3 regions of the Paenibacillus sp. ALJ109b genome follow, and region 3 is predicted to be linked to each of the others. Evidence: predicted binding sites of a transcription regulator. Region 3 holds the regulator's gene; each other region holds the start of a gene.
The links. The regulator LexA, encoded in region 3, represses DNA repair genes until DNA is damaged. The targets are predictions, from matches to a motif close to CGAACATATGTTCG.

Region 1 (4,153 bases), on a different contig from region 3:
TCTAAGGAATGGCGTGGCCAGCTGTCCATTCCACGAGAGATTCAGCTTAGGACGTATTCGGAAGGTCTACGCTTAACTCAAGCACCCGTAACTGAGTTAAATCAACTTAGAAGATCGATTCTGTCTCTGCAAGACATTACGATTAAACCAGATATGAACGTTTTGTCTGCTGTTTCTGCTGCAAAGATGGAAATTATTGCGGAATTTGAAATCGGTACTGCAACAGCATTCGGGTTTAAGGTGCGAAAATCTTCCTCTTCCGATCAGGAGACAGTCATCGGATATAATGTCTTGAATGAGGAGTTGTTTGTCGACCGGACAAAGTCGAACAACGTTGATTTTCATCCCGATTTTTCTGCAAAACATAAGGCCCTTATGAAGCCAGAGCATGAAAGGATACAGTTGAGTATCTATGTTGATTGGTCAAGTGTAGAGGTCTTTGGTAACAATGGAACAACAATTATTTCAGACATGATTTTCCCTGACTTGGAAAGTAGAGGACTAGAACTTTATGCCTTTGGCGGAGAACTAAGGGTCGTGTCTCTTCAAATCAATGATCTGGTAAGCATTTGGGGAAATGAGACTATTTAGACTTTAGCAATGGCTTGATTCGACGAAACGGTTTACTGCGCGGTTTTGGGCATCAGATCTGAACTTGGTGACCAAAACCAATCAAAGTGGTGGCTGAGGCAACAGGTTTAAGCATAGCCACATGTCGTAATATACTTCATGAACTCCTTAGCACGGGTGAACTCATTGAATTGGATTTGGAGGACTCTACTGGAGGCAGACCTGCGCAAATGTACAGGAACGCTCGTTGGTGCTGGTCTTGGAGCATTAGCTGAGGCAGTCCATTTACAGATCAGCGTTCATTTCACCATATTGTCTCTAGTTATGCTCTGCGCAGTAGTTTATGGACAACGCTACCTGCCGGAGTCTACTGGAAAAGAATTAACGAATACAGATATGCCAAAGCGCTCGGGTATGAAAAAGCAATTCAAGGTATGGAGCGAGAAGCGAACGTTGTTCATAGGAATTATTGTCTTGGGTATGGCATTTGCCGAGGGGGCTGCAAACGATTGGTTACCACTAACCATTGTAGATGGTTACGGGGTTAATTCAACCATTGGCTCATTTGTATATGGTTTGTTTGTTGCCGCCATGACAATTGGACGTTTTGCTGGCGGAAGGATACTTGACCGGTATGGAAGGGTTCGGGTGTTATTAAGTTGCGCCCTCTCAGCTATGCTGGGTTTAACGCTTTGTGATCTGGGGTCAGCATTATATTGTCGCTTCTATAGGCGTCGTCTTCTGGGGTTGGGTACCTCTCTAGGTTTTCCTGTTGGTCTTTCTGCAGCAGGAGACAATCCCCAGGGTGCTGTAGCAAGAGTAGGAGCCGTGGCTACCACTGGCTATATCACATCTCTGGTGTAGCCACCTATGCTTGGTTTTCTCGGGGAACATTATGGATTACTAAATGCCCTGATTCTAGTACTTGTTGGCACCGTTATTTCAGGTTTTCTGTCTAGAGCCGCCAAACCGCTATAAGTTAAATTTTAATAAATAGAAGGATAAAACGACCATGAAAACAGAAAAACAAAAGATGCTTGATGGAGAATTGTATAAGGGTTGGGATCCTGAACTTACACGTGATCGAGCAAATGCAAGACGAATGACGCGAATATATAACCAGACAACAGAAACGGAAGATGAACTTAGAGTAGAATTACTCAAAAAATTACTCGGATCAACAGGAGAACACCTGGGTATGGAACCAAATATTCGTTTTGACTACGGTTATAATATTCATGTGGGTGAACATTTCTATACCAACTTTGATTGTACAATCCTCGATGTATGTGAAGTTAGGATTGGAAGTAACTGTATGTTCGGTCCAGGTGTTCATATATACACTGCTACACATCCCCTGGATCCAATTGAAAGAAATAAAGGTCCGGAATATGCAAAGCCAGTAAACATCGGAAATAATGTATGGGTTGGTGGCCGAGCTATTATCAATCCAGGTGTTACGATAGGTAATAATGTCGTAGTTGCTTCTGGAGCAGTTGTAACTAAGGACGTTCCGGACAACATGGTGGTTGGCGGCAACCCGGCGAGAGTAATTAAACAAATTGAAGAGACCAGTTCTTTCTAAATCTTTGATTAAATCCAAAGTCCAAAGATTATTGACCTTATAAACCGTAACTGTCTCACGATACTTTCAGAGGAAATCGTCGTTTAGTTACTAAACTCAAAAAGTTGTTGTCAAAGACAAGCGCATATTCCTGTCAAAAGTCGCTATTTTAGCGGCTTTTTTATGTTATCGGTCTTAAAAGCTGTAGGGTGGATTATTTTCAAGAGACCAGCTTTACTGACTGCAGATGGAACTAATAAACCATAGTTCCAATTCATGAGTGAGTACCTTCACCTTAGCGGCTTGTTCTGATAGCAACAACCCAGAAAATTAGAAATCGGGTGCTAATGGCGGTTCTACTACATTAAATAATGATGGGGGAAACCTGGTCGGTCTGAACAAAAAGTACTTGCTAAGTTTGAAAAGAGAACAAAAGATACTCTGGGTACAAAGATGAATATTAGAACTCAACTCTTCTGACGATCACAAACAAAAGCTAACTGAAATTGTCTGCCGGAGAAGGAGTTGTTACTGTTGGGAGTTCAATGATGGTGAAGCTGATATAACTTTGTATGATTTGAATCCATCACTACGTCATTTGTCTAATATAAATATTTACCTCTTGCATAAAGAACGTATGTTCGGTTTATAATATATACAAACATACGTTCTTAAAGTGCAGGAGTGATTTCAATGTTGGCTAAGCAGCGAACCATTATGCTGATCGATATGCAGTCGTTTTATGCTTCAGTCGAAAAGGCAAAAATGCCTCAATACAAAAATAGACCACTCGCCGTCGCCGGCGATCCAGCAAGGCGTTCTGGTATTATTCTTGCCGCTTGTCCACTGGCCAAAGCTAAAGGTGTATCTACCGCGGAACCACTTTGGCAGTCTCTTCAGAAGTGTCCGGAACTGATCATTGTGAAACCACACATGCAAGAATACATCGAAGTATCCACTCAAATCATGTCCATTATTGAGGAGTTCACCGATCTGGTTGAACCGTACAGCATAGACGAATTATTCGCTGATTTTACAGGGTCTATGCATCTATTCGGTAATGATCCAATCGATTTAGCCAAGCAAATTCAAGACAAAATCTATAATGAAACAGGTGTTTACGCGAGAGCTGGCATTGGTGAAAACAAAATCATCAGTAAATTGTGCTGCGATATGATTGCTAAAAAAGCAGAGGGGGGCATTTTCCACTTAAAGAAAGAGGAGTTACACCTTCACATTGGAGATAAGCCCATTCGCGATATGTGGGGGATTGGCTCCAGAATGGAAAAACATTTGTGGAAAATGGGCATCCGAACCATTAGAGACCTGGCGAATACACCTCTTTCCAAACTAAGAAGTAAGTGGGGCGTTAATGGAGAGGTCATCTGGCGAGTCGCAAATGGACTGGACCACTTGCCAGTGACCGTCAACACACACAGTACACAAAAGGATATTGGAAATGGTATGACGCTGCCTAGAGACTATACAGAAGCATGGGAGATCGAAGTGGTCATCCTCGATATCTGTACAGAAGTGTGTAGAAGAGCCCGCAAAAAGGGGCTGATGGGTAGTGTCGTTTCCGTGAGTGTGTCTGGAGCTGATTTTGACCACCCAACTGGTTTTCACAGGCAGGTTAAACTGTCTGATCCTACAAACATAACCGTTGATGTATGCAAGATAGCTAAACGCATGTTCCATCAACACTGGGATGGGCAACCTGTACGCCGTGTAGGCGTTTCCCTTTCTCAATTATCCAGCGCGGATACATATCAACTATCGTTTTTTGGTGATCAAGAGCAGAAACGCGCAATTGATCAGGTGATGGACGACATTAAGGATCGATTTGGCGATATTGCCATTCTACGAGCGAGCTCTATTACGGCTGCCGGTCAAGCGATCGATAGAGCATCTAAAATTGGGGGGCATTACAAATGAGCAAAAAACTTGAGGCCAATGGATTATGGGAATCGAGCCGCATGATGCTTCCACAACATAAAGAACGAATTATACAGCATCGTA
Region 2 (4,153 bases), on a different contig from region 3:
GGGAAAACGCACACGCCACAAAACGCTCCATTCTGGAGACACTGGTCCTTACCTCTGTACCATATAATCTACGGCTCGTAGCCGTACGCAGAGGTAACGCCCGATTGCGATAAAAGACCGATCCAAGCAATTGTTTTAGCTGAGGTCTGCTCGTCTCCCTAGAGACATGCCAGTTATAGATCGCCCACCACATTTCAGGAATATCTTCTCCACGGCGCCATCTGCGCAATTGTCCGATGAGATAAGAGAGGCTCTGACCAGGATGGTTAACATAAGACCAGTGTATCTCTTCAGCATCGGTAACTGGCGGCTGGGCAAGCAATGGCTGCTCATGCAGACCGAACATCTTCCGTACATGTCGTACAATTTCCGAGGGCAGTAATGTCTTCCCTTCATCATCTGCAACGGGATAACTCAGCCATAACTGCTTGCTCGCCGCTGTCAGGGCTGTATAGATCAGAAAGCGTTCATCCAGCATTTGTCTTGTTGCTCCTGGCCCAAGTCCCAGTCCTCTCTCTGTCAATAACAGCCGTTCCTGCTCAGTTAATACACCATCATCCTGAGGCACAACAGGCAGTTCACCATCTACTGCACCCAGAATAAATACGTACTTGATACCCTGAAGACGTGTACGATCCATCGATCCAACCAACACTTGATCAAGCGCTGGAGGAACAAGTCCCAGCTTCAGTTCGGTTAATCCGGTCTCCATTAGCCCGGCAAATAAATCGATATCCAGCCGTTCAGCCCCCATCATATCAACCATCTGATCTAATAGATCAAGGACGGCACCCCACATTTGACGATGCTCTCTTGAACGTTCCGGGTCACCCTGGGCCTTGGCTTCTGCAGACATCTGATCCAGCTTCCAAGGAATCTCGGCATCTTCCAGTAATCTGTATAGCGCCGCACATTGGTCTTTAGCTGTCTTTGCCTTGCTCATTCGTTTCTCAAAAGCACCTAGTGGATCAACAATCACTGTTCGGCATTTTTCCATTAAGAACAGCATCTGCTCCCGACCCCGGCTGCGGACATCCTGATCGTTGTCTTCCAGGGACAAGCTAGGTACATACTTCCATGGCTTGCCATCTGTCCAGCGGTATCCGTGAATTCCACAAGCCAAAATATAATTCTCGAGCTGGTCCATATCTTCACGTGTAATGGAACCGTCCCGTGGAAGCAGCAGATCCGTTTTCACACAGCGAAACACATCCTCATAACGCCAGCGACGGCGAACGATATCGAGTGCTGAACGAATAAATTCCGCTAATGGATGATGTAGTTCGTTTCTTCTCCGATCCAGAAAGACAGGCACGCCATAGTCTCTGAATAGAGGCTCAGCAATGTCGGCATATGTATCCAACTGGCGAACGAGCACTGCCATATCTCGATACCGAGCACCTTCATTTTGCGCCAGACGACGCATTTCACGAAGTGCTCCTTCCATCTCAGCCCGGCGGTTCTCAGCGGCGTAAAGTCGGACACCCGCATCACGCCCCTCACTCTTCCAGCGAACTCTGCGATCAAAGCCAGCCTCCAAATGCGCCAGTCCAGGACTGCCTTCATATCTTGGCAAAACTTCCGGTTGAAGTACAGTTGTCTCATTAAGAACACCCAGATCTTCAGCCATGCCTTTTAGACGTGCGTATGCACTCGCTGTGGGATGAAACAGCTCCAATTCTGCTGGAAGTGCGCCGTGGTCGTAAGCACGATCCAACGTCAATGCAATTGTAACGGAAGAAGCTTGCAGCATCAGTTTTCCAATGACACTCATTTCCTGCGGAGTAAATCCCTGAAATCCATCGATCCAGATCTGTGCATCTTGCAGCAACGTGCTCTCCGGCAACCGCTCTGTCAGTTCAGTCAACGTGTCTTCATCATCGATATATAGTTCGGTTAATTCCTTTTCATAGTCACGGTATATAAGTAGCAAGTCATGCAGCTTGTCTCCCAGAATCGGTGCAGAAGAGGAAGTATTCCATGCGGAAAGTCCTTCTTCCAGTGAAGTGGGGTCAAATTCATAACGTTTAAACTCACTGTATAAATCATTTAAGTCTCCTATAAATCCCAGCTGGCTGCCCGATGCTCCAAACAGCTTCAATTCTTCCTTACGACGCTGAAGCACTTTGTAGAGCAGCATTTTTTTTCCTTCAGCCCCAATGGGAATACGTGCAGAACCACCTGCCTCCTGCATTACCCGATAGGCCAATCGGCGAAAACCAAGCACTTCAGCACGCATGGTACCTTTAATAGCCCCTGAAGATACCAGTGACTGTTCAGTTCGAAACGAACTCTGTTCCGGGACCAGAAGAATCAGTGGTTTACCTTGTGGTTCCTTTTGAAGCAGGGATGTGATTTCCCGGGTAATCAGCGCACTCTTACCGCTGCCTGCCCGGCCAATAACAAAGCGTACGGACATGTTTAATCCTCCAAACCATCACGAACAAGATTTTAATTCCCAGTATAACATATCTGACTTGTTTCGGAACATACGTTTGCCACTATCCGGCAATTACAGAAAGCTTCTCCACGAGCATAGCAAAAAGCCCACAGCTTATGAAAACAGTGGGCTCTTTGCGTAAATGTATATTCGATCTTAAAATGAAATCACGCTCGATTAATTCCTTTTGCTGCGTACTTCGAAGATGGCAAATTTCAGGTAATGACCTTCGTCTACGCCCAAAATTTGTGGGTGATCCTTACCGGCTGCTTTCCAGTCGATCAGACGCAGTACTTTGCCTGCATCTTCGGCTGCATCCGCAATAGTTTCCAGGAAGAGATCCGGACGCATGTGGTATGAACAGCTTGCCGTTACCAAATACCCACCCTCATTCACCAGCTTCATTCCTTGCAGATTGATGTCCTTATATCCACGGCATGCGCCTTTGACTGCTGATTTCGTTTTGGCAAAGGCTGGCGGATCGAGGATGACCACATCAAATGTTTTACCACCGGCTGCAAGCGCTTTGGACGTATCCACTTTCTGTTCGCCAGCACGGGCACGTACGTTACGCTCATCGAGGCCTTTCACCTGCTCACGCAAGTATTGGAATGCATCCGCAACGACAAATTCGACCCGATCAGTAAAACCGTTCAGCTCTACGTTGGTACGTGCACTTTCAATCGCATGTTCTGAGATATCAAGACATGTTACTTTTTTGGCTCCATATTTGCAGGCGTTCAATGTGAAGCTACCTGTGTGGGAGAAACATTCCAGCACAGTGGCCCCATCCCAATAAGGGAACGTCACAACCTTGCCGCTTTTATTCACAGGAAGCAACTGCTGCGTATCATCCTGCTCGGTCTGTTGGAGCGTAATGCCACTCTTGTAACCCCAACCCTTCATAAGTGGTTCGATGGCTGCACGATTCTCGCGCTGGTCAAAGAAGTACCCTGTCTTCTGGCCTTCCACGATATCCACCTTAATGAGTAATCCGTTCTCTGTTACCGTGACATGACGCGGGCAATCCCCATATAATGGTCCTTTCGTCTGCTCCAAACCTTCCAGTTCACGAATGGACACATCACTGCGTTCATAGATGCCTTCCGGCTGCATTACTTCAATTAGAGCTTGTACAATCGCTTCGCGGCAACGGTCCATGCCGAGTGTGAGCAATTGAACAACAAGGATGCTGCCAAAACGGTCAACAATCAGTCCTGGCAGGAAATCAGCTTCCCCATAAACGAGACGGTATGCCTCTCCATCCTGGATAAAACGCTCCCGGTGGCGCAAGCAATCACGGAAACGTGCTGCAAAAAACGCGGTGTCCATCTGTTCAAACTCCAAAGGTTGATAGGCCACGACTCGAACTGTGATTTGAGATGCAGGATTATAGTAACCCGTGGCAAGATAGCGACCTTGGTGGTTCAATACGTTGACCAGATCTCCCGGCTCGGGGTTTCCTTCAACAGAGGCAATTTCATTGTTATATATCCATGGATGTGCATGTTCAAGCCGCTTTTTGCGGCTGCGTTCCAGTGTAACTGATGGCAAAATAGATCCACTTCTTTCATAGTTAGTTAAAAAGATAGGTTTGGTGCAAAGGTGACCGCTTCGGGGATGGATTGGACTTTCGATCGCTGTTATCCCCAGATTTTTCTGATTCCTTTCTCAAAAGGGAAAATCCGGGGATAAAGGCGAGCGCTTCGCTTC
Region 3 (4,153 bases):
TTTCAGAAGACGTTCAGTGATTGCATCGGTATCATAACGATTAAGTAGTTTGGTAAATACCCATCTCTTACCTCGTGCATTATGCTCAATTACAACCGTACCTGGCTCAATTCTGAATTTCACGATATCGTCGACTCCAATTGAACGCTCGCGGTTCCCTTTTGTCGTCAAAATCCGATTACTTCCTATTTTGACATAAGGGCGACGGAGCATGAAGATGACTGCCAAAAATACGTACAGCAACATGGTCACCCAGTCCCAAGTGGTCATCGGAGCTTTGACAAGAAATGTACTCATAAAGAGGTACAGGAATGCTAGTCCGATCAGAAAAATAGGAAACAGCAGGCTGCGTCCTTTAAATACGTCCTCACCTGGTGTACCGGAAACCGGTTTACCGCTTTTTTTGCGTTGCTGATTCAACTGCTTAGAATTTTTTCGAACCGTTCTCTCGAACGAACGCGACATAAGAATCCCCCTTAGATGTTCTTTGTATCGGCTTACATAACTGCAAACCAACATTTCCCCCTATAATTTGCAACCTCTAGATAACAGGAAGAAACCTAAATATCATATTGATATCATTAGGTTTCCTTAATGTTTGAGTTTGCCTTGGTGGCCCTGATCGTTCTCATCATCTACAATTTCAATCGAATCCAGTTGCTGTCTGAAATTGCTTCGAATGTTATTCAAATAGATTTCTCTAAGCTTGGCACGCTCTGCGAGCTCTTCCTCTGTCAATCCAGTGGATTTTTTCTTACGGGCCAATTCATTAATACGTGCTACCAGACTATCTATATCCAAGCTTGTCCCCTCCAAAAATACAAAGTCTTATTAACTTTGACATGATAAGGGCAGCTTGTCAAGCTGACATGCATTAGCGCGTGTGGATATGCAGTTTTATTCTGTGAATTGAGGCAGTATTAAGACTTGCCCCACTTGTATTGAAGTTGACTGAAGTTGATTTACTTTCTTAATTGCTTCTATATATACCCGTGTATCCATTGTTCCAGGTTTGTGATCCAAAGATATACTCCATAGTGTATCTCCTTGTGAAACTGCCATCTTCCCTCCAGGCAACAAATCTTTCTCATTGCCAGCGAACACAGTCAATACTGTACTGCATCCAACCAATATAATTAAGCTTACGATTATTAATTTCAGCACCCATGTTGGGACATTGCGTTTTGCAAATACCTTTTTAAAATTCCTTATATTAGTTTCAACCACTTCAGAATGCACCGGCTCGTAAATGCTTTGATAAGTAGAATATCTCATTAAATATCGACCTCCAAACGTTTGTTCCTATCCGTTGAAATCAATATAACACGAACACTTGTTTTGTACAATAACTTTTTAGAACAATTGTTCGCTTTTTTTTATTGTATCCTACAGTCCACTATCTTTCTTCTATTGTACGGGAACTGTCATTTGCAGTATTTGATTAGACTCAAAGAAAATTTTCATCTTAATTTGCAAAAAAACATTGATTTTATGGTATTTTATTTAGAACTTATGTTTGTACGAACGGAGGTTCTATGTTATAATTTTCCCAAACGTTACTAAAATGGGGTTGATACGGTATGTCGAAGATATCCAGCAGGCAACAGGCTATTCTGGAGTTTATACGCAATGAAGTCCGGTTGAAGGGGTATCCTCCTTCCGTACGCGAAATTGGTGAAGCCGTTGGATTGGCTTCCAGCTCTACAGTACATGGACATCTGGATCGTTTGGAGAAGAAAGGTCTGATTAGACGTGACCCAACCAAACCAAGAGCCATTGAACTTCTCAGCCAGGAAGAGTCAGAGCATTCACATCAGTTTGCTCACAGCGTTGCTCGCATTCCTGTCGTGGGTAAAGTTACTGCAGGGGTTCCGATCACAGCAACAGAAAATATCGAAGATTACTTCCCTCTTCCTACGCATTATGTAGGCGAACAGAAAGTATTTATGCTTTCGGTCGTGGGAGACAGTATGGTAGAAGCAGGCATTGTTAACGGAGACTATGTTATCGTACGTCAGCAGCAAACTGCAGATAACGGCGATATCGTAGTAGCCATGACTGAAGACGATGAAGCAACGGTAAAAACGTTCTACAAAGAGAAAGATCATATTCGTCTTCAACCGGAAAATTCGACTTTTGAACCGTTGCGTTTGAAACACGTTAGCATTCTGGGCAAAGTCATTGGCCTTTTCCGTGATATTCATTAATATGTATTGTAGTTGTACAGAAGTCTCACAATAAGATACTTAAAGAGGTTGTCCCGTTCAACGGGACAACCTCTTTTTTTATACTACTTATATTGTTCTACGTTAGCCGACTATTCGCTGCGTTTAAGAATGCTTTTATGATGAGAGAACACATCAAAACTTTGTTGACCATGGTAGGAACCCATTCCACTTTCTCCTACGCCGCCAAACGGAAGATAATGTGATGTCATATGAGACAAGGTGTCATTAATACAACCACCACCAAAAGATACTTGATTCAGAACTTGATTCTGCAGATCCTCATCCTGAGTGAAGAGATATAATGCCAGTGGTTTTGGACGACGAACAATCTCATCTAGCATGGGATCGAGGTCGGTATACCTAAATACAGGAAGAATTGGACCAAAGATCTCTTCTTGCATCACTGGGGATTTCCAACCCACTTCCCCCAGAACTGTTGGTTCAATGAGCAGCTGATCACGTTCAGAACGTCCACCGATCATTGCTTTGCCATCTTGGAGCAAAACCGATAAACGATCAAAGTTACGTGCGTTGACAATGTGTGGAAAATCAGCATTTTTCATCACATCATCTCCAAATTTATCCTGAATTTCTGCAGCGATCAATTCAAGTAATTTGTCATGTACGTCCTCGTGTACAAGCAAGTAGTCCGGAGCGACACAGGTTTGCCCAGCATTCAGGAATTTACCACGCACAATGCGCTGAGCTGCCAGCTTCAAATCAGCATCCTGATGAACAATGACCGGACTCTTACCACCTAGTTCCAACGTAACTGGAGTCAAATGCTCAGCAGCTGCCTTCATAACGATGCGGCCAACACCCGTACTACCGGTAAAGAAAATATAATCAAACTGTTCCTTCAATAGTGCTGTACTTGTCTCGACTTCCCCTTCCATAACTGCCAAGTACTCACTAGGAAATATCTCATGAACCAAATCATAAGTCAGACGTGATACGGCTGGGGTTAATTCAGACGGCTTAATAATGGCACAGTTACCCGCAGCAATGGCTCCAATCAGAGGGCCGAAAGCCAATTGGAACGGATAGTTCCATGGTGCAATAATAAGAGCAACTCCATAAGGTTCGGGATAAATTAGGCTTGTGCCATCAGGTATAGCAGAATTTGTAGGTACAGGTTTTGGTGTAGCCCATTCCTCCAAATGTTCCAATGCAAAATCCAGTTCACCCAATACGATCCGAATCTCAGAGCCATAAGCCTCTGTTTCAGATTTATTTAGATCCGCACGAAGTGCGTCAAGAATACGTTGCTGATGCTTCTCAATTCCCCGTCTTAATTCCTGAAGAGCACGAATACGGTACTCAATAGACTTCGTTTGTCCTGTATAAAAAAATGTCCGCTGTGCGGCAACCAGTTGCTTCTCTTGTTCCATATTAACATCTCCAATTAATTGTCCAAAATTTAATTTCTAAAAACATAAATGAATTATAACGCAATTATATGAAACTATCAACATATAGATACTGTAAAAATTGAGCAAACAATTAAAACATACTCTCGCTTCAACGATATAATGATATTTTAATTAACCATTCTATTTCTTATTGACTACATAAAAGGCAATAACACTAAGAGGCCAAAACTTATGCTACGAATGCCAGCTTCCTCATTACATTTTTATTCCCGTCCCCGTTTTAGTCCAACGTGATGTATCTACCCTTCCAAATGGTGGCACGTGTTCTGTCTATATTTTCTCTTCCTGAATTTTTTCTTCATTATATACACTTTGAGGGAGGATCCACACTGACATCTCTTTATTAGAATAGGATTGACAAAAAAGGAGGTCATTGTTATAATCGCCCTCATATCTTAAGGAAGGATGATTCAGATGATTCGTCGTCTAAAAAAACTAAAAAATGTGGCTACCGTATCACGCTTCTAAGTTACTCAGAAATAAAACTTAGAA

Region 1: G3352_RS03965 (DNA polymerase IV) is a predicted target of LexA. The motif match lies at 2,765-2,778, and genes of this name have one in related genera.
Region 2: addB (helicase-exonuclease AddAB subunit AddB) is a predicted target of LexA. The motif match lies at 2,485-2,498, and genes of this name have one in related genera.

The regions. Positions count from the first base shown of each region.
Region 1 is NZ_JAAIFP010000004.1:179,200-183,352, forward strand. Features, by position in the region: gene G3352_RS03950 (GH32 C-terminal domain-containing protein) at 1-591, shown strand, start outside; gene G3352_RS03955 (MFS transporter) at 730-1,434, shown strand; gene G3352_RS03960 (sugar O-acetyltransferase) at 1,583-2,155, shown strand; gene G3352_RS03965 (DNA polymerase IV) at 2,828-4,069, shown strand; gene G3352_RS03970 (YolD-like family protein) at 4,066-4,153, shown strand, end outside.
Region 2 is NZ_JAAIFP010000021.1:91-4,243, reverse strand. Features, by position in the region: gene addB (helicase-exonuclease AddAB subunit AddB) at 1-2,419, opposite strand, end outside; gene G3352_RS20200 (class I SAM-dependent rRNA methyltransferase) at 2,618-3,994, opposite strand.
Region 3 is NZ_JAAIFP010000024.1:109,335-113,487, reverse strand. Features, by position in the region: gene G3352_RS22055 (vitamin K epoxide reductase family protein) at 1-465, opposite strand, end outside; gene G3352_RS22050 (DUF896 domain-containing protein) at 592-801, opposite strand; gene G3352_RS22045 (LysM peptidoglycan-binding domain-containing protein) at 898-1,275, opposite strand; gene lexA (transcriptional repressor LexA) at 1,581-2,207, shown strand; gene G3352_RS22035 (aldehyde dehydrogenase) at 2,318-3,619, opposite strand.